DNA from 4 places in the Mesorhizobium sp. M8A.F.Ca.ET.202.01.1.1 genome. Region 2 is predicted to be linked to each of the others. Evidence: predicted binding sites of a transcription regulator. Region 2 holds the regulator's gene; each other region holds the start of a gene.
What was found. The regulator PhoB, encoded in region 2, activates phosphate uptake and scavenging genes when phosphate is short. The targets are predictions, from matches to a motif close to TGTCATNNANCTGTCAT.

Region 1 (5,134 bases), on a different contig from region 2:
ATCAGCGGCGGCATCACGGCCCCCGTGGCGCGCACCGTGGCGAACAGCACAATGGTGATGCCGAACAGGATGAACGACCAGGACGCGACCGTGTTGATGTGGGCAGCGATATCGATGGCGGCGCTGTCACTGCTCAGGAACAGGCCCAGGATCGAGCGGTCGAAGACCCATAGCAGCGCGACGAGGGCGCCGGTCAGGACGAGATTGAAGCCGACGCCGGAGGCGGCAACGCGGCCGATCCGGTCCCAGCGGCCCGCGCCGACATTCTGCGCCGCCATGGAAGAGACCGCGGCGCCGATGGCGAGTGCCGGCATCTGGATGTAGGTCCAGAGCTGCGCGGCGATGCCGTAGGCGGCGGCGACCTGCGAACCATAGGAGTTGACGATGCCCATCACCGTCAGCGCCGCCGCCGAGATGACGATCATCTGCAAGCCCATCGGCACGCCCTTGAAGACGACGATGCGCAGCAATGCCGGATCCGGGCGCAGCAGAGCGAGATTGGCGCCGGCCAGCCGCAACGGATGCTTGCGCGCATAGAGCACGACGAGGATGGCGATGACGCTCACGGTCTGGCCGATCAGCGTCGAGGTGGCGGAACCCGCGATGCCGAGTTCGGGAAACGGGCCGATGCCGCGGATGAGCAGGGGATTGAGCACGATGTCGAGCACCACCGCCAGCGCCATGAAGATGAAGGGCGTGCGGGAATCTCCGGCACCGCGCAGCACGGTCATGACGAAGGACAGAAGGTTCATCATCGGCACGGCGACGAAGATGATGCGCAGGTAGGAGCGCGCCAGCGGCAAGGCGTCGGCCGGCGTGCCAAGCGCGCCCAGGATGGCATCGACCCAGATCCAGCCGAAGACCGCGAACACCACCGAAACGAGGAAAAAGAAAGTGGCGCTGGTGCCGACGATGCGGCGCGCCTCGGGCAGGTCGCGAGCGCCGACCGACTGCGCCACCAGGATGGTGGCCGCCATGCCGATGCCGAACACCGTGCCGAGGATCAGGAACAGAACGAGGTTGGCGTTGGAGGTCGCGGTCAGCGCCGATTCGCCGAGGAATCGGCCCACCCAGACGGCATTGACCGAGCCGTTCAGCGATTGCAGCACATTGGAGCCGAGCACCGGCAGGGCGAACAGCAGCAGCGTGCGCGGGATCGGGCCGCTGGTCAGGTCGCCGGTGCGCCGACGCGCGGGCATTTTTTCGTCCATAACTAAGGCCTATCTCTAGTCCGGTGCGCGATGATCGCAGATTCAACCTGACAGGTCGATGTAGGCGGACGGTCCAAGGCGCTCGCGCCATGATGGGACATCATCGACCTCGACAGCCGGGTCAACGGAGCCCGCCCAGGTCTTCGTGCGGCCCAACCTGTCGGCCGCCGGCAAGATCATGGCCGTGTCGAGCAGGACGGCCAAGCCGATCGATGCGGGCGTGCCGAAGGACGCCGCGTTCTTGAAGTAACTGCCTTCACGACCTGCTCAGGCGGACGCGCCAGGCGCGCCCGCTTGTGCGGTGATCGTTACTTCTTGCCGAGACCCGGCAGCGTCACCCGATAGACCAGGAACATGGTGTCGACATCGGCGCCGTCATCGGCCTTGTAGGGGGCGCCGACCTGGAAGCCGTCCTGGGCGAGGAAGTCATTGTCGTTGCCGACGAACAGGAAATAGTCGTCGGGCAGCTTCGGATCGAGGACGCTGGCGACCGACATCGCTTCCCACTTTTCCGAGAGCTCATTGTGGTCCTTCGCCCCACCATTGTGCAGGCCGAAGCGGCCAAGCTCAGCGGCGTCGTTGATGTCGATGAACGGTGTCAGCTTGGCCGGCGTCACCGACGGGTCGAGCACGCCCTTGGGCGCGACCGGCTTGTCGGCGGCATCGAAAGGCCCGCCGGCGATGTCGGTCGCGCCGGACAGGTCGACGATGTTGATCTGGCGGTAGAGTGACGCGTCACCCTTCTTCAGGCCCTGGCCGTTGCCGCTGTCGCGCGCCAGCATCAGGAAGGACGTGTCCGAAAGCGCCACGATCTCGCTTTGCGCGGCGACCTTGGTCTTGCCCTTGGCATCCTTGAACACCGGCAGCGGCACGACATATTCATGCGCGAGCTTCAGATGGGCGAGGTCGGAGGCATCATAGACCAGCGCCCGGGTATTCTGCCGTGTCGAGGGTGAATCGCCGCCATCCTGCCTCGGAGCCGACTGCAGCACGGCGATCAGGAACTTGCCGTCCGGTGTCATCGCCATGCCTTCGAGACCCTGGTTGTTCTGGCGCCCGGTTTCGGGATCCTTCGGATCAGGGTCGGCGGCGCCAGGGCCGGGATTGTCGGAGGAGAAGTTCGGCGCGCCCTTGCGCATCGGCACGAGGGCCGCCGGCGGCTGGGTCGCCGACATCAGGCGGCCTTGCGCGGAGAACCTGTAGATGTTGGGGCCGTACTCGTCGGAGATGAACATCGAACCGTCGGGCAGCCGCACGATAGCCTCAGTGTCGAGGGCGAGCTTGCCGTTGGTGGCGACGGGCAGCATCGGCATGTCGCCGGCGGCCGGGCGCACATCCGACAGCGGATCGAGGCCGGTGGCATCGGCGCCCTTGTCGTCGGTGAGAAGCATGGTTTCGGCAAGCGTCGCCTTGACGCCCGTCTGCTCCTGGCCGGCGGCGGGAGCAGCGCCCGGCGCGAGAGGCGTGAACTCGATGCCGATGGTGTTGAGGCGCGGCCGGTAGTCGGTGGTGCCGGCGACATTGTAGCCACGGTCGGGCAGGAGCCAGAGCGATCCCTTGTAGGTGCCCGCATCATGTGTCCAGCCGGATGTGTCGATCGCCATGCCGGAGCCCGAGCCGAAGGTCTCGCCGAACTTGCCGCGCTGGTCGGCCGGGATGCGACCGACGCCGACCAGGCCCTTGTTGATGTAGGCCACGCCGTCGGCAAGCGCCGGGGTGAGAGCGGTGAAAAAGGCCAGGGCGACGCCGAGCGAGGCGGTTCGGGACAGATGTTTCATGGACAATCCTCTTTGTGACGAAGCATGCCGGAGCGGCCGAAGGACAAACGGAAAGAGGTGCCGCATCGATGATGCCGCGCGCGCCTCCCCGAAAGCGATCTAAGGCGTCAACATGATGCTTGCGTGACAGCGCGCCATGCCGACCAGCAGCGGTCTCCAAGTGCCGATGAAACGCTGGACGGCATGAGATTGCTGATGGCCCATCTGCCGCATTCAACGTACTAGACACTTATGTACAGTGCATATAGAGTGCTGGCTCTGACAGACCGGGAGGAAGTCTTGAAGTCGCACTACCGCGCAGTTGTCATTGGGGGTGGCGTGGTGGGCGCCTCGGTGCTCTACCACCTGACGCGGTTCGGCTGGAGCGATGTGGCGCTGATCGAGCGCGCCGAACTGACCGCCGGCTCGACCTGGCACGCGGCGGCCGGTTTCCATGCGCTCAACGCCGATCCCAATGTCGCTGCGCTGCAGGACTACACCATCAACCTCTACCGCGAGATCGAGGCCGAATCCGGCTGGGATATCGGGCTGCACATGACCGGCGGCGTCAACATCGCCAGTGATCCGGCGCGCTGGGAGTGGCTGAAATCGGCCTGGGCGGTGTTCCAGTCGGTCGGCATCGAGACGGCCCGGCTGGTTACGCCCGACGAGATCAAGGCGATCTGCCCGATCGTCGACGTCACCGGCGTGCTCGGCGGCCTTCATGACTCCAACGAAGGCCATCTCGATCCATACGGCACGACGCACGCCTATGCCGGCGCCGCCAAGAAGCGTGGCGCCGATGTCATCCTGCGCAACCGCGTGGTCGAGCTGAAGGCGCGCGCCGACGGCCAGTGGGATGTCGTCACCGAGCAGGGCACCATCGTTGCCGAGCATGTCGTCAACGCCGGCGGGTTATGGGCCAAGCAGCTCGGCCGCATGGCTGGCGTCGACCTGCCGGTGACACCGATGGAGCACCATTATTTCGTCACCGAGGACATTCCCGAGATCGCGGCGCTGGACAGCGAAATCGGCCTCGCCGTCGATCTCGACGGCTTCTCCTACCTGCGCCAGGAGCGCAAGGGCGTGCTGCTCGGTGTTTACGAGCAGAACCCGAAGCACTGGAACATGGACGGCGCGCCGTGGGACTATGGCATCGAGCTGATCCCGGAAGACATCGACCGCATCAGCCCGGAACTCGCCAAGACGCATGAACGCTTTCCCTGCCTGGCGACGGCCGGCATCCGCAAATGGGTCAACGGCGCCTTCACCTTCACCCCCGACGGCAATCCGATCGTCGGTCCGGTGCGCGGCTTGAAAAATTACTGGGTCGCCTGCGGCGTCATGGCCGGCTTCAGCCAGGGCGGTGGCGTCGGCAAGTCGCTGGCCGAATGGATGATTTACGGCGAGCCGCGGGCCGACATCTTCGGCATGGACATCGCCCGCTACGGCGCCTTCGCCGCCAACCGCGAATATCTCAGGCAGACGACACGCCAGTTCTATTCACGCCGCTTCGTCATGACCTTTCCCAATGAGCGATTGCCGGCGGGCCGGCCTTTGAAGCGCCCGGGCGCCTATGACGGCATGGCTGCTGCCGGCTGCGAATGGACGGCCTCGTGGGGGCTGGAAATCCCGGCCTATTTCGCGCCGATGGGTTTTTGCGAGAACACGACGCTCAAGCGCTCCAACGCCTTCGACATCGTCGGCGACGAAGCGCTGCAGGTGCGCCGTGCCGCCGGCCTCATCGATATCTCGGCCTATTCGCGCTACTCGATTTCAGGGCCGGGCGCCGAGGCGTGGCTCGACCGGCTGCTTGCCTGCCGGCTGCCGAAAGCCGGCCAGGCGCGGCTGGCGCCCATGCTCGGGCCGGACGGGCGCTTGAAGGGCGATCTCACCGTCATCAACTGGGGCGGCGGCGACCATTGGCTGATGGGCTCCTACTATCTCAGGGAATTTCACCTGCGCTGGTTCGAGAGCCATGCCCGAGCGGGCGTCACGGTCACCGACATTTCGGATGCCATGAGCGGCTTCCTGCTGACCGGACCGAATGCGCGCAAGATCCTGGAGCGCACGACGCATCAGGACGTGTCGGGCAAGGCGCTGCCGTTCATGGCCTGCGGCGCGTTCGATGTCGGCATGGTGCACACGCGGGTTGCCCGTCTCTCC
Region 2 (5,134 bases):
CCCGGGCTCAACAATCTGTTTGCCGGCCCGCCCTATGGTATCGGCCTGCTCACCTCGGCGATGATCCTCGCCATCATGATCCTGCCTTTCATCACCTCGATCACCAAGGACGTGTTCGACACCGTGCCGTCGGTGCTGAAAGAGTCGGCCTACGGCATCGGTTGCACGACCTGGGAAGTGACGCGGCGCGTGGTCATTCCCTATACCCGGATCGGTATCATGGGCGGCGTCATGCTCGCCCTTGGCCGTGCGCTCGGCGAAACGATGGCCGTCACTTTCGTCATCGGCAACGCGCACCGCATCTCGACTTCGCTGTTCGCGCCCGCCACGACGATCTCGGCGACCATCGCCAACGAATTCACCGAAGCCGTTGGCGATCTCTACACCTCCTCGCTGGTGGCGCTCGGCCTGATCCTGTTCGTCATCACCTTCCTCATCCTTGCCATCGCACGCTACATGCTGATGCGCATCGACGCCCGTACGGGAGCCTGACCGATGTCCACAGCCGCATCGCTTCACCAAAGCCGCAAGCGCAGGAATGGCGTGATGATGACGCTGTGCGTCGTCGCCGCCGGCATTGGCCTCGCCTGGCTGGCGCTTATCCTCGGCGCGCTGCTCTACAAGGGCCTGTCCGGCGTCTCGCTGGCCGTGTTCACCGAAATGACGCCTCCGCCCGGCGACGCCGGCGGCCTGCTCAATGCCATCTACGGCAGCGTGGTGATGACGATCATCGCCGTGATCGTCGGCACGCCGATCGGCGTGCTCGCCGGTACCTACATGGCCGAATACGGCCGCTTCTCCAAGCTCACCACCATCGTGCGCTTCATCAACGATATCCTGTTGTCGGCGCCATCGATCATCATCGGCCTGTTCGTCTACGAGCTGATGGTGCGGCCGATGGGACATTTCTCCGCCATTGCCGGCGCCGTTGCGCTGGCCATCCTGGTCATTCCGGTCGTGGTGCGCACCACCGAGGACATGCTCAACCTGGTGCCGAACGCGCTGCGTGAAGCCGGCACCGCGATCGGCGCGCCGCGCTGGGTGGTCATCAAATCTGTCGCTTACCGCGCCGCGCTCTCCGGCATCGTCACCGGCATATTGCTCGCCATCGCCCGCATCTCCGGCGAGACGGCGCCGCTGCTCTTCACCGCGCTCAACAACCAGTTCTGGTCGAGCAATCTCAACGCGCCGATGGCCAGCCTGCCTGTCACCATCTTCCAGTTCGCTCTCAGCCCCTATGAGGAATGGCAGCAACTGGCATGGACCGGCGCACTCATAATCACCCTGACGGTTCTCGGCCTGAGCATTTTCGCCCGCAGCCTTACCGGACGCAGAGAGGACAGATGAAACCGATGTTGTCCACCGAGTTGAACACGCCCGAAGTGGCCGTGGATAAGGCCAAGATCGAGGTCAAGAACCTCAACTTCTACTACGGCCAGTCGAAGGCGTTGAAGGATATCAGCCTGTCGCTGCCCGAGCGCAGCGTCACCGCCTTCATCGGCCCGTCGGGCTGCGGGAAGTCGACGCTGCTGCGCGTCTTCAACCGCATCTACGAGCTCTACCCGAAGCAGAGCGCCGACGGCCAGGTGCTGCTCGACGGCCAGAACATCCTCGACCGCTCGCAGGATCTCAATCTCCTGCGCACCAAGATCGGCATGGTGTTCCAGAAGCCGACGCCGTTCCCGATGTCGATCTACGAGAACATCGCTTTCGGCGTCCGTCTCTACGAGAAGATCAGCAAGTCCGAGATGGACGGCCGTGTCGAACAGGCGCTGAAGCGCGCGGCATTGTGGACCGAGGTCAAGGACAAGCTCAACGCCAGCGGCCTCAGCCTGTCGGGCGGCCAGCAGCAGCGTCTTTGCATCGCCCGCACCGTGGCGGTGAAGCCGGAAGTCATCCTGCTCGACGAACCAGCGTCGGCGCTCGATCCGCTGTCGACCGCCAAGATCGAGGAACTGATCGACGAGCTGCAGGCCGACTACACGATCGTCATCGTCACCCACAACATGCAGCAGGCGGCGCGCGTGTCGCGCCAGACGGCGTTCATGTATCTGGGCGAACTGGTCGAATTCGACAAGACCGAGAAGATCTTCACGTCGCCTCGCGAGAAGCGCACGCAGGACTACATCACCGGCCGCTTCGGCTGATATCACGCATACGAGGACCAGGATCATGGCCGAACACACAGTCGCAGCCTTCGATGAGGATCTCGGACAGATCAGCAGGCTGATCAGCGACATGGGCGATCTCGCCGGCACGATGGTCGGCGGCGCCACCAAGGCTCTGCTGAATTCCGACAACGCGCTGGCACAGCGCGTCGTCTCCGACGACGCCATCATGGATGCGCGCCAGCGCGAACTCGACGACCGCGCCATCACCCTGATCGCCAAGCGCCAGCCGATGGCCGACGATCTGCGTCATGTCGTCGGCTCGATCCGCATGGCGGGCGACCTCGAGCGCATCGGCGACCTTGCCAAGAACATCGCCAAGCGCGTCGGTTCCGTCGGCCTCACCGCCACGCCGCGCGACCTGTCGCACTCGATCGATTCCATGGCGCAGCTGGTGCTGATCCAGGTGCAGGGCGTGGTCGAGGAATATGCGGCCGGCGATGCCGCCGCCCTCGCCAAGCTCAGGAATGACGACGAACGCATCGACGTCAAATACACCTCGGTGTTCCGCGAACTGCTGACCTACATGATGGAGGATCCGCGCAACATCACGGCTTGCACGCATCTCTTGTTCTGCGCCAAGAATCTCGAGCGCATCGGCGACCATGTGACCAACATCGCCGAGAATGCGTATTATGTGCTGACCGGAACGCAACTGCCCGCCAATCGTCCTAAGCAGGACGAGACGGCGATGTCGGCGCCGGCGGCTTGACGATAGGATGATCTGCCAATGATCGCGCCACGCATCATGGTGGTGGAGGACGAGGAGCCGCTCGGCGTGCTCCTCCGCTACAATCTGGAATCGGAAGGCTATCAGGTCGAGGTGGTGACGCGCGGCGACGAAGCCGAGATCCGCCTCCAGGAGAATGTGCCCGACCTCCTGGTGCTCGACTGGATGGTGCCGGCGGTTTCCGGCATCGAACTCTGTCGGCGCCTGCGAATGCGGCCCGAGACCGAGAGGTTGCCGATCATCATGCTGACGGCGCGCGGTGAGGAGAGCGACCGCGTGCGTGGCCTTTCGACCGGCGCCGACGACTATCTGGTCAAGCCGTTCTCGACGCCGGAATTCATGGCCCGGGTCAAGGCGCTGCTGCGTCGCGCCAAGCCGGAAGTGCTGTCCAGCGTGCTCAAGGTCGGCGACATCGTGCTCGACCGTGAATCGCACCGGGTCTATCGCAAGAAGAGCGAAATCCGGCTCGGACCGACCGAGTTCCGGCTGCTCGAATTCATGATGCGCCATCCCGGCCGGGTGTTCTCGCGCAGCCAGTTGCTCGACAATGTCTGGGGCGAGACGATCTATATCGACGAGCGCACGGTGGACGTACATGTCGGCCGGCTGCGCAAAGCGGTCAACAATGGCCGCATGCCCGACGTCATCCGCACCATCCGCGGAGCGGGCTACGCGATCAGGGAAGACTAGGTCGAGGGCGGCTACGCCCCTGACTTCGTCATCCGCGAGCGAAGCGACGCGGCGCAGACCCGAGGATCCATGCCGGGACCTCGACGCGTCGCCGCAGTGCAGAATTCTGCGCCGTTGCACTCTACGATCGAGGTCACGGCATGGATCCCAGGGTCTCCGCGACGCCGCTTCGCGGCTGCTCCGCCCAGGGATCACGACCTTGAGGGCGCTCGGCCAACCTCCAGCATTGGTGGTGATTCATTCACCGGAGCGTTCGCTCAGGCCACGCTCTTCCCAGCACTGCCTCTCGCCTGCACTCCCGGCGCGAAAATCTCCTGGTCGACGAAGGTCAAGGCGCGCATGGCGCAGCCTTCGCGGATGAGCGGCAGTTCGTTCGGCTCGGTGTCGAAGGAAATCGATTCCGAATGCTGGCCGCCGGCGGTCTGGGCGATGGCCTCGCGCAAGGCCGGCTCGATCAGATCGAAGGCGGCGGCACTGACACCGACCATGGCGACCGGCGCCGGGTCGATCAGCGCGAACAGGCTGCCCAGCCCATAGCCCAGCGCCTCGCCCGCCTTGCGATAGGCTTCGCGCTCCGGTCCGTCTTTCTCCCTTGCCGTCGCGGCGAGTGTCCGCATCTGCGCGTCGCTGACATCGGCGACCGGTTCGGCGTCCTCGCCAAGCTGCCTGGCATTACGCCAGATGGCATAGTTGCCGGCATAGGCCTCGACGCAGCCGCGCCGCCCGCAACGGCAGAGCGCGCCGCCCGGGCGATGGATCATGTGGCCGAATTCGCCGCCCGATGAATGGGTGCCGGTGAACAGTTCGCCCTTGAGCACCAGGCCCATGCCGATGCCGTGCGAGAGCAGGATGGCGATGAAGTCGTCGCGGTAGCGTTGAGGGTCGCGCCAGCGCAACGCCACCGCCATCATGTTGCAGTCGTTCTCCATGGTGGCGGGGATGCCGAATTCGGCTTCGAGTATGTCGGCGAAGGCAATGTCCGTCTGCGGCGTGATCGGCGACCACAGCATGGCACGCGCCTTGGTGTCGGTGATGCCCTGGATCGCCAGCGCGATGCGGGCAACACTGCGGATATCGAGATCGGGGTCCTCGATGCGGCGGCGCACTATTGCCGTGCATTCGCCGATCAGCGCCTCGCGCGACATGGTCAGCGTGTCCAGCCGGCGCTGCTCCTCGGCGACCACCTGGCCGGCATAATCGATGACGGCGACGGATAGGAAATTCAGCGACAGCACCACGGTCATCACAGCCGCGGCCTCGGGGTTGAGGCCGAGGCCAACCTGCGGCCGGCCGCGTTTGAGCGAGCCGGCCTCGTTCGGCTTGCCTTCGGTCAGGATACCTTCGCCGATCAGGTCGGCGGATATCGCCGATATGGTCGAGTGGCTGAGGCCAGTGGTGGCGGCGATCTCGGTGCGCGAGGGCTGACCATCCCGGCGCACGGCTGCAATCACCATTGCGCGGTTGCGCCGGCGCAGATCGTCGTGGCGGATTCCCACCGACATGCTTTCCCTCCCGGCTGCCGCGGTTCTTGATCCCCCTCGAATAC
Region 3 (5,134 bases), on a different contig from region 2:
CTGTTCATCTTCGACGAGCCGACGGTTGGCGTCGATGTCGGCACCAAGGCCGAAATCTACCGCCTGTTCAGCGCGCTCTTGTCAAAGGGCGCCGGCATCATCCTGATCTCATCCTATTTGCCGGAAGTCTATGAACTGGCCGACACGCTGCACGTGTTCCGCCGCGGCAAGCTGGTGGCCACGCACGGCTTCCACACCGCCGATCACGAGGACATCCTCACACAGGCGCTCGCCGAGAAACAAGAAAAGTTGGGAGGAAAGACATGAGCACCGAGGCGATCCCTGCCGAAAAACCGAAGCGCAATTACAACGCCCTGTTCGGACTGACGCTGCTGGCGCTGCTGGTGCTGCTGTGGGTCATCCTGTCGTTATCCACATCGAGCTTCGCGTCGGCCAACAACATCTCGAATCTGCTGCGCCAGGGTTCGATGATCGCCATTTTGGCTGTCGGCCAGACCTTCGTCATCATCACCGGCGGCATCGATCTGTCCGTGGGCGCGGTGGTTGGCTTCGCAACCGTCATCGCCGCGATGTTGATCAACGCCGGCGTCCCGGTCTTCCTCGCCATCCTGCTCACCTTGCTGGTCGGCGTCGCCATCGGCCTCTTCCATGGTTTTGGCATCGTCAAGATGGGCCTGCCGCCTTTCATCATCACGCTGGCGACCCTGACGTCGCTGCGCGGCATTGGCCTCTTGATGACCAACGGCAATTCGATTTCGATCAACAATGATGCTTTCCAGGAATTCTCGCGCAACTCCTTCCTCGGCGTCCCTAATCTGTTCTGGATGGTCCTGCTGGTCGGCATACCCGCCTATGTCTTCCTGCATCACAGCCGCTGGGGCCGGTATCTGTTCTCGGTTGGGTCGAACGCCGAGGCCTCGCGCCTGTCCGGCGTTAACGTCCAGCGCACCATCTTCATGGCCTACACGCTGTCGGGTCTGTGCGCGGCGTTCGTCGGCGTGCTCTTGGCTTCGCGCATCGGCATCGGCAACCCGACCCAGGCCGAAGGGTGGGAACTGCAGGCGATCGCCTCGTCGGTGATCGGCGGCACCTCACTGTTCGGCGCGGTCGGCTCGGTGCACGGGCCACTGCTCGGCGCCTTCATCCTGGCGACCATCAACAACGGCGCCAACCTGCTCAACGTCAACGCCTTCTGGCAGCGTGTCATCACCGGCGTGCTGATCATCGTCATCGTCTATTTCGATGGCCTGCGCCGCCGCGGCGGCAAGTAGTCAACGAACCGAAAATCGAACTCCGGCCCAGTATCAAAACGGGCCGGAGTTTTCGTAAACCCAAATTGGACCGAACCATGAAAGCCGTCGTCTGCCGCTCGCCCGGCGAACTCATTCTGGAAGACCGTCCCGCTCCCGGCTCGCCGCCTCCCGGCTGGGCACTGGTGGCGGTCAGCCATGTCGGCATCTGCGGCACCGACTATCACATCTTCGAGGGCAAGCACCCGTTCCTCGCCTACCCCCGCATCATGGGCCACGAAGTGTCTGGCACCGTCGTCGAAGTCGGCGAAGGAGCCGGTCTTGCGGTCGGCGAACCGGTGATCATCAACCCCTATCTCTCCTGCGGCAAATGCATCGCCTGCCGCCACGGCAAGCCCAATTGCTGTGTGCGCATCGAAGTGCTCGGCGTGCATCGCGATGGCGCCATGTGCGAACAGATCCTGGTGCCGACGCAGAACCTCTATCCCACCAACGGCCTGTCGCTCGCCGACGCCGCCGCCGTCGAATTCCTGGCCATCGGCGCCCATGCCGTGCGCCGCGCGCGTTCCGAGCCCGGTGCACGCACGCTGGTCATCGGCGCCGGTCCGATCGGCCTCGGCACCGCCATCTTCGCCCGCATCGCCAGGCTCGACGTCAGCTTGCTCGACATGAGCAGCGAAAGGCTGGGCTTCGCGTCAAGCGAGCTCGGCTTCTCAGTCCTTGACGGCTCACAAGCGCCGGTTGCCGATCTGGTGCGCGACGCGACTGGTGGCGAAGGCTTCGACGTGGTCTTCGACGCCACCGGCAACACCTCCTCGGTGCAATCGGCCTTCGCCCATGTCGCGCATGGCGGCACGCTTGTGCTGGTCAGCGTCGTCAAGGACGACATCGTCTTTTCCGATCCCGAGTTCCACAAGCGCGAGATGACGCTGGTCGGCAGCCGCAATGCGCTGCGCGCCGATTTCGATCATGTCGCCGCCTCGATCCGCAATGGCGCCGTGCCGCTGGCCAAGCTCGTCACCCACCGGACCACGCTGACCGATACGCCAGGGGATCTCGCACGCTGGGTCCATGAAAAGTCGGGCCTGATCAAGGCCGTGATCGAGATCGGATAGCCGGGGCGTTACAGCGCCGACAGCTTCAGCTCCACCCGCTCGGCCGGAAAACGTGACTCCGAAAACTGGATCGGCTGGCCGTCGGGCGTGACGTTGACCGCCACCGTGACCAGCACGATGGCGCCCGGCTGCAGATCGAGATCGGCAAGATCCGCGGCGTCGGCATGGCGCGCCGAGAGCACGGTCGATTGCCTGAGATAATCGTCGATGCCGAAACGCGCGAGCGACGCGGTGATCGAACCGGTCTGCGCCATCGCCTCGTCGATGCCGGCAAAGCGTCTGGCATCGAACCAGCTGGCAGCACGCGACACGGACCGTCCGTCGGCCTCGCCGCGTGTTTCCAGCCGCATCACGTCAGCGCCCCTGGCAAGGCCAAGACCCTCGGCGACACGCTGGCTGGCCGGCTCGATCGATGAAGAGAGCAGCACGATGTGTCGTTCCGACGTCTGTCCCTGCAGGCCCGCCGAGAAACGCGTACGCGCGCCGATCGGATAGGACAGCCGCTTGCGCGACAAGACGAACGTGCCGCGCCCTTGCTCGGCCCGCAGCACGCCCTCCTGCACGAGGGCCGATATGGCGCTGCGTACTGTGTGACGGTTGACGCCGTAGCGCTCGGCCAGCGCGACTTCGGGCGGCAGCGCGGCATTTTCGGCGAAATCGCCAATGGCAATCGCTTGCAGGATCCTGTCGGCGATCTGGCGCCATAGTGAAACACCGCTGCGCCGCTCGATGCTGTCGGCCGCTTGCTGCCCGATCATGTTTTGCCCCCGCCTGTCACGCACCCGTCATGGACTCGCGTTAGGGAATATGTATAATTTGTATAGTTGTCTATATCAATAGACAAATCTGGCGAAGAGGAAAGCTGCCGATGCGAGGACAGGAAGCCCGCGACCAGGCCGAGCGCAAAGCCGCCATGGCGACGCTGGCGCAATCCAGCGGCGACGACATCGTCCGGCTCTGGAACGAGGCCGGCCTGCCTTCGCAAGCCGAGCTGCTGCGCGGTCCCGAGACCGGCCTGGTCACGCTGCGTGGCCGCATCGGCGGCGGCGGCGCGCCCTTCAATGTCGGCGAAGCGACCGTTACCCGCGCCACGGTCCGGCTGCCGTCCGGACAGGTCGGTCATTGCTACGCGCTTGGCCGCGACAAGCAGAAGGCGAAGCTGGCGGCCATCGCCGACGCGCTCTGGCAGGACCCTGCCCGCCGCGCCGAGGTCGAGACCAGGCTCATTGCGCCCTTACGCTCGGCTCTGACCGTTGCCCACGAAAAACGCCGTGCCGAGACGGCGGCGACGAAAGTGGATTTCTTCACCATGGTTCGCGGAGAAGATTGATGGATATCGCGGCACAATCGATCGAGGGCGGTTTCGCCGATCCGGTCTTCAACGCACAGACCGTGTTTCGGGCAGTCATGGACGCCATGGCGCGGCCGGGCAGCGTCCAGCCCTTGCCGGGCCTGGCCCGCCCGCCGGCGCCGCTTTCGGCAACATCAGGCGCCATTGCACTGGCGCTCTGCGACAACGACACGCCGCTCTGGCTCGACCCGGCCCTGCACGCCTCCGCGGCGATCGGCTCCTGGCTTGGTTTCCACACCGGTGCGCCGCTTGCCAACACCCCGGCCGACGCGCATTTCGCGTTTGTTGCCACACCGGCCGAGATGATGGCGCTCGACGGTTTCTCACAAGGCACGCAGGACTATCCCGATCGATCGACAACGCTGATCCTGCAGGTCGGCGATCTCACTTCAGGAACCCCGCTGTTGCTCGAAGGCCCCGGCATCGAAACCAGCGCCACGATCGCGCCGGCACAAATGCCGCGCCATTTCGTCGAGCAGTGGAAGCAAAACAACAAGCGCTTTCCGCGCGGCGTCGACATCGTCCTCGCCACATCGCAAGGCGTAGCCTGCCTGCCGCGCACGACGCGCATCAAGACGATGGAGGCTTGAAGATGTATGTCGCGGTAAAAGGTGGCGAAGCCGCCATTGCCAACGCCCACGGCCTGCTTGCCGACCGCCGGCGCGGTGACCGCTCGGTGCCCGCGCTCCGCCTCGACCAGATCGTCGAGCAGCTGGCGCTGGGTGTCGACCGGGTGATGAGCGAAGGCTCGCTCTATGACCGTGAACTCGCCGCACTCGCCATCGTCCAGGCGCGCGGCGACATGATCGAAGCGATTTTCCTGGTGCGTGCCTACCGCACCACGTTGCCGCGCTTCGGTTACACCAGACCGATCGACACCAGCGCGATGCTGGTCGAACGGCGCGTCTCGGCGACTTACAAGGACCTGCCTGGCGGCCAGCTGCTTGGCCCGACCTTCGACTACACGCACCGCCTGCTCGACCCCGAGCTTGCCACCGGCGCCGATGTCGCCGAGCCCTTGCAGCGCGCCCGCGAAGCCGAGCCCATGCCGCGTGTCTCGGCCATCCTCGCCCGTGAAGGCCTGATCGAGCCCGATGGCAAGATGCCGCAGGATCACATCCCCGGCGACATCACCCGCGAGCCGCTGGAATTCCCGATGGCGCGCGACATCCGCCTGCAGGCGCTGTCACGCGGCGACGAGGGTTTCCTGCTGGCGCTCGGCTATTCCACGCAGCGCGGCTACGCCCGCAACCATCCCTTTGTCGGCGAGATCCGCATAGGCGAGGTCGAGTTGGAGCTTGACGTTCCCGAACTGCCCTTCGCGGTGCCGCTCGGCACGGTGCGGGTCACCGAATGCCAGATGGTCAACCAGTTCAAGGGCTCGGCCAAGGCGCCGCCGCAATTCACGCGCGGCTACGGTCTCGTCTTCGGCCAGAGCGAGCGCAAGGCAATGGCCA
Region 4 (5,134 bases), on a different contig from region 2:
CGCACGAAACTGTTCCTGTCGCAGATTCTGCACTGAGCGCTTCACGCCAACTCGAGAAAGCCCGGCCACGCCACGGCCGGGCTTTTTAGCGTCTGGCCGATCGGATATTGATCTTCTCCATTGAGCCGCGACGAATCGCGAAGCTGCACCGATGAAAAAACTCCTGCGTTTCCTGGTCATGCTGGTTGCCGCAGTGGTGCTCGCCGTGTCGCTCGGCACGCTGGTGCCGCGGCCGCTCTGGCCCACGGCTGCCGCAGGCGAGGGCACGCGGCGCATATTGGTGCTGAAGAACCCGATCCACACCGACATCGCCATTCCGGTGGATGACGGGATGCGCCGGCGCTTCCGTTTTCTTGCCGATGCCGGCCTGCCTTCAGACGCCCCCGAAGTGCGCTACCTCGTCTTCGGCTGGGGCGGGCGCGCCTTCTACCTGGAAACGCCGACATGGTCGCAAGTGAAGGCGCTGCCGGTATTCAAGGCGCTGACACTCGACGCCTCGGTGATGCATGTCGACGTCGCCGGCGATATCTCCGAGCCGCGCCCCGATGTCGCCGGCTTCGACGTCGGCAACGACCATTTTGCCGCGTTGCTCGACTTTGTCGAAGCGAGTTTCCAGCAGGGACCGAGCGGCCCGATCGTCATCGACAATGCCGCCTATTCCAATTTCGACCGCTTTTATGAGGCCAATGGCCGTTTCAACGCGCTGATCGGCTGCAATACCTGGACTGCGGCCGCACTGCGCACCGCCGGCCTGCGCACCGGCTGGTGGAATCCGCTGCCGGCATCGCTTGGGTTGTCGATGCGGCTGTATAATTAGCTTTGCCGCATCTCCTTTTAGCGACGGATGACCTGCTGCTGTTCCCAGCCGTAGAGCCAGTCCAAATCCGCCGCGAGCTTCTCTCCTGGCCGAGTCGCCAGGACCAGATTGCGCGCCAATGCCACCGGTCCCCGGGCGTGCCAGGCGAGGCGGTTCAGCGCGCCGCGTTTCAGCACCTTTTCGATGCGCGGTCGTCTTAGGTGCTCCCAGATGGTGAGGCTTTGTGTCAGGTCACCGGGGAAGTCGGCGAGGAGGTTGGCAAGCGTCGCGGCGTCCTCGATTGCCATGGCGGCACCTTGCGCCGCGAACGGCGTCATTGCGTGTGCGGCGTCGCCGATCAGCGCGATGCCGGCTGGCATTGTCCAAGGCTGTCTCTGTTCGACGGTATGCAGCGGCCAGGTCAGCCACGGGCCGGCTATTTCCACCAGCTTCACGAGTCCTGGCGCGGTGCCGCGCATGGCGGCGGCGAGTATGCCGGGATCGGCATGGCCGGACCAGCCCTCGGTAATGCGCTCGCCTTTGGTGAAGGCGACGAGGTTGAATGCGTCGCCCTTACTGACGGGATAGACGACCATGTGGAAACCCGTATGCAGGAAAGTCGTGACGCAATCGGCTGCACCGATCGCGGCGAAGGCCCGCCCGGCGCTGCTGTCTGCCGCGACGGTGGTGCGCCAGGCCAACTCTCCCGAAAAACGGCTTCTTGGCGATGCCATCCTTTGTGCATCGACAAGCTCGCGCACCGACGACCAGACGCCATCGGCGCCGACCAGCAAGGAGCCTTGTTCCTCCGCCGTATTGCCACCGATCTCGACGGTCGCCGTGACACCATGGCTGCCAGTCGCAATTCTTTGGACGCGCGCCCCGACGGTGAGATGGATATCAGGTATCTCGGCAACCCGTGCCATCAACGCGCTCTGCACATCGGCCCGGTGGGCGACGAGATAGGGCGCGCCCCAGCGGCTCTCGCCGGCTTCCCCTAGCGGCACGCGCGCCAGTTGGCGCAACGTCCTTGCGTCCTTCAATACCACGGCCTCCGGCCTTACCACCGCCGACAGCAGTCGGTCGAGCACGCCGAGTTGACGAAGGATGCGTGTCGCATTGGGAGAGAGCTGGATGCCCGCGCCGACCGCTTCAAGGCGCTGCGCCTGCTCGAACACCTGCACGGGATAACCGCGTTCGGCGAAGGCAACCGCCGCGGTCAGTCCGGCAATGCCAGCTCCGGCGATGACGACTTGCCGGGAGCGCGTGTCGTCCATCCGGTTTGCCGCGAAAGGCTTCAGGCAGCCTGGTCGATGTAGAGGCAGCCCGTGGGCAGGGTTTCCGTCGCCTTCAGCTTCGGCGAATAGCGGTAGAGGGTCGAGCAGTAGGGGCAGACTTTCTCATTGTCGTCGCCCATGTCGAGAAACACATGCGGATGATCGAAAGGCGGGTTGGCGCCCGTGCACATGAATTCCTTGACCCCGATGTCGATTGCCGGATGGCCCGCATCGTTCTGGAAATGGGGAATGGAACCGCCTGCCATCGTCGTCTCCTTAACGCAGTCTCTCTGCATCTGGATCATATCAAGCCTCTTTGCAAGTTCGATGAAATCAAACTGTCGCAAAAGCCTGTCAGAGAACTGTCGCAAAAGCCTGCCACAGGATAAGTTAAGCCGGTTGACCGGCCAGGGCGGGCGAAAGAGCGGGAATCATGAACGAATTGAAGCCGGTACAGAGCGAATTCAACAACGTCACGGCAGCGAGCCCGGAAGGCAATCCGGACCGTTTCGTCAACCGCGAGTTCTCCTGGCTGCAGTTCAATCGCCGCGTTCTCGAAGAATCGCTGAACACCCATCACCCGCTGCTGGAGCGCGTCCGCTTCCTGTCGATCTCGGCCGCCAATCTCGACGAGTTCTTCATGGTGCGCGTCGCCGGCCTTGCCGGCCAGGTGCGCGAGGGCATCGTGCTGAAGAGCCCGGACGGACGCACCCCCGAACAGCAGCTCGAACAATTGCTGCGTGAAGTCGAGCGGCTGCAGGAAGACCAGCAGAAGAGCCTTTCGGCACTCGCGGTTCTGCTCAACAAGGAAGGCATCGAGAGCATCACCCGCGATGCGCTGACCAAGGACGAAAAGGTCTGGCTGGAAGAGCATTTCCAGGACCAGGTGTTTCCGGTGCTCACCCCGCTGTCGATCGACCCGGCGCATCCGTTCCCGTTCATTCCCAATCTCGGCTTCTCCATGGCGCTGCAGCTTCGCCACCGCAAGAATGGCGAGGAGATGAGCGCATTGCTGCGCCTGCCGGTGGCGCTGAAGCGCTTTATCCGCCTTCCGGACCGCAAGAACCATGTCCGCTTCATTCCGCTGGAGGAGGCGGTCGGCCTTTACATCGGCAAGCTGTTCCCCGGCTACGAGGTCAAGGGCTCCGGCACGTTCCGTATCATCCGCGACAGCGATATCGAGGTCGAAGAGGAGTCGGAAGACCTTGTGCGGCTGTTCGAAACGGCGCTGAAGCGTCGCCGCCGCGGTTCGGTTATCCGCATCGAGTTCGACATGCTGATGCCGGGGGAATTGCGCGATTTCGTCGCCGGCGAGCTTGGTGTCTCGTCGAGCCGCATCAGCGTGCTCACCGGGCCGCTGGCGCTCAGCCAGATCTCCGAGATCGTCTCCGTTCCCCGCGACGACCTGAAGTTCACGCCCTACAACCCACGCTTTCCCGAACGCATCCGCGAGCATGGCGGCGACTGTTTTGCCGCCATCCGCGAGAAAGACATCGTCGTTCATCATCCCTACGAGTCGTTCGACGTGGTGGTGCAGTTCCTGCGCCAGGCAATGGCCGACCCCGAAGTGGTGGCGATCAAGCAGACGCTCTATCGCACCTCCAACGACAGCCCGATCGTGCGTGCGCTGGTCGACGCGGCCGAGGCTGGCAAGTCGGTGACGGCGCTGGTCGAGCTCAAGGCGCGTTTCGACGAGGAAGCCAACATCCGCTGGGCGCGCGATCTCGAACGCGCCGGCGTGCAGGTCGTGTTCGGTTTCCTCGAACTCAAGACCCATGCCAAGATGTCGCTGGTGGTGCGGCGCGAGGACGGCAAGCTGCGCAACTACGTCCATCTCGGCACCGGCAACTACCATCCGGTGACGGCGCGCATCTACACCGACCTGTCCTTCTTCACCACCGATCCGACGATTGCCCGCGACGTCGCCCAATTGTTCAATTTCATCACCGGCTATGCCGAGCCGACCGCCGAAATGCGGCTGGCGATCTCGCCCTTCACGCTGAGGAACCGCATCCTCCAGCACATTTCAGCCGAGATCACCCATGCGTTGGAGGGACGGCCGGCGCGCATCTGGATGAAGATGAACGCGCTCGTCGACCCTATCATCATCGATGCGCTCTACGATGCCAGCCGTGCCGGTGTGGAAATCGACCTCGTCGTGCGCGGCATATGCTGTCTGCGGCCGCAGGTGCCGGGTCTGTCGGAGAACATCAGGGTCAAGTCGATCGTCGGCCGGTTCCTCGAGCACAGCCGTATCTATTGCTTCGGCAACGGCCATGGCCTTCCCTCGGACGAGGCGATTGTCTACATCTCCTCGGCCGACCTGATGCCGCGCAATCTCGACCGCCGCGTCGAGACCATGGTGCCGATCACCAATCCAACTGTGCATGAACAGATTCTGGGCCAGATCATGCTGGGCAACATCATGGACAATCAGCAAAGTTTCGACGTATTGGCTGATGGAACCTCCCGGCGCGTGGTGCTGGAGGAGGGCGAGGAACCGTTCAACGCGCAGGAATATTTCATGACCAATCCGAGCCTGTCGGGACGCGGTGACGCGCTGAAATCGCATGCGCCCAAGCGAATCGCGCAGTTCAAGCGCCGCAAGAAGAACGCCACCACCTGATGCTGTTCAATTCCCAGGGCCGGCTGCAGGACCGCCGACCGCTGTCCATCATCGACATCGGATCCAATTCGATCCGTCTTGTCGTCTATGAGGGGCTGGCGCGTTCGCCGACCGTGCTGTTCAACGAAAAGATGCTGGCCGGCCTCGGCCGCGGCATCGTCTCGACAGGGAAGCTCGACCCCGAAGGGGTGGCGCGTTCGATGGAGGAGTTTCGCCGTTTCCGCGCGCTCTCCGACCAGGCCGGTGCCGAACACATGTACGTGCTGGCAACCGCCGCCGCCCGTGAGGCGATCAACGGTCCCGATTTCATCCATCGCGCCGAGGAGGTGCTCAAGACCGAGATCCGCGTGCTCTCCGGCCGCCAGGAAGCGCATTATTCCGCGCTCGGCGTCATCTCAGGTTTTCATCCGGCCAACGGTATTGCCGGCGACCTTG

Region 1: the regulator PhoB is predicted to act here: its motif matches at 3,102-3,118, upstream of EN845_RS15160 (esterase-like activity of phytase family protein).
Region 3: the regulator PhoB is predicted to act here: its motif matches at 3,099-3,115, upstream of phnF (phosphonate metabolism transcriptional regulator PhnF).
Region 4: the regulator PhoB is predicted to act here: its motif matches at 2,426-2,442, upstream of EN845_RS03265 (RNA degradosome polyphosphate kinase).

The regions. Positions count from the first base shown of each region.
Region 1 is NZ_SRUN01000006.1:91,284-96,417, forward strand. It holds gene EN845_RS15150 (MATE family efflux transporter) at 1-1,199, opposite strand, end outside; gene EN845_RS15160 (esterase-like activity of phytase family protein) at 1,520-2,989, opposite strand; gene EN845_RS15165 (FAD-dependent oxidoreductase) at 3,269-5,134, shown strand, end outside.
Region 2 is NZ_SRUN01000007.1:228,096-233,229, forward strand. It holds gene pstC (phosphate ABC transporter permease subunit PstC) at 1-492, shown strand, start outside; gene pstA (phosphate ABC transporter permease PstA) at 496-1,347, shown strand; gene pstB (phosphate ABC transporter ATP-binding protein PstB) at 1,344-2,147, shown strand; gene phoU (phosphate signaling complex protein PhoU) at 2,173-2,880, shown strand; gene phoB (phosphate regulon transcriptional regulator PhoB) at 2,899-3,588, shown strand; gene EN845_RS17555 (ROK family protein) at 3,846-5,090, opposite strand.
Region 3 is NZ_SRUN01000009.1:34,311-39,444, forward strand. It holds gene EN845_RS19645 (sugar ABC transporter ATP-binding protein) at 1-267, shown strand, start outside; gene EN845_RS19650 (ABC transporter permease) at 264-1,232, shown strand; gene EN845_RS19655 (zinc-binding alcohol dehydrogenase family protein) at 1,310-2,326, shown strand; gene phnF (phosphonate metabolism transcriptional regulator PhnF) at 2,335-3,084, opposite strand; gene phnG (phosphonate C-P lyase system protein PhnG) at 3,195-3,656, shown strand; gene phnH (phosphonate C-P lyase system protein PhnH) at 3,656-4,267, shown strand; gene EN845_RS19675 (carbon-phosphorus lyase complex subunit PhnI) at 4,270-5,134, shown strand, end outside.
Region 4 is NZ_SRUN01000001.1:603,742-608,875, reverse strand. It holds gene EN845_RS03285 (amino acid ABC transporter ATP-binding protein) at 1-36, shown strand, start outside; gene EN845_RS03280 (TIGR02117 family protein) at 152-817, shown strand; gene EN845_RS03275 (FAD-dependent monooxygenase) at 835-2,073, opposite strand; gene EN845_RS03270 (zinc-finger domain-containing protein) at 2,094-2,339, opposite strand; gene EN845_RS03265 (RNA degradosome polyphosphate kinase) at 2,507-4,699, shown strand; gene ppx (exopolyphosphatase) at 4,699-5,134, shown strand, end outside.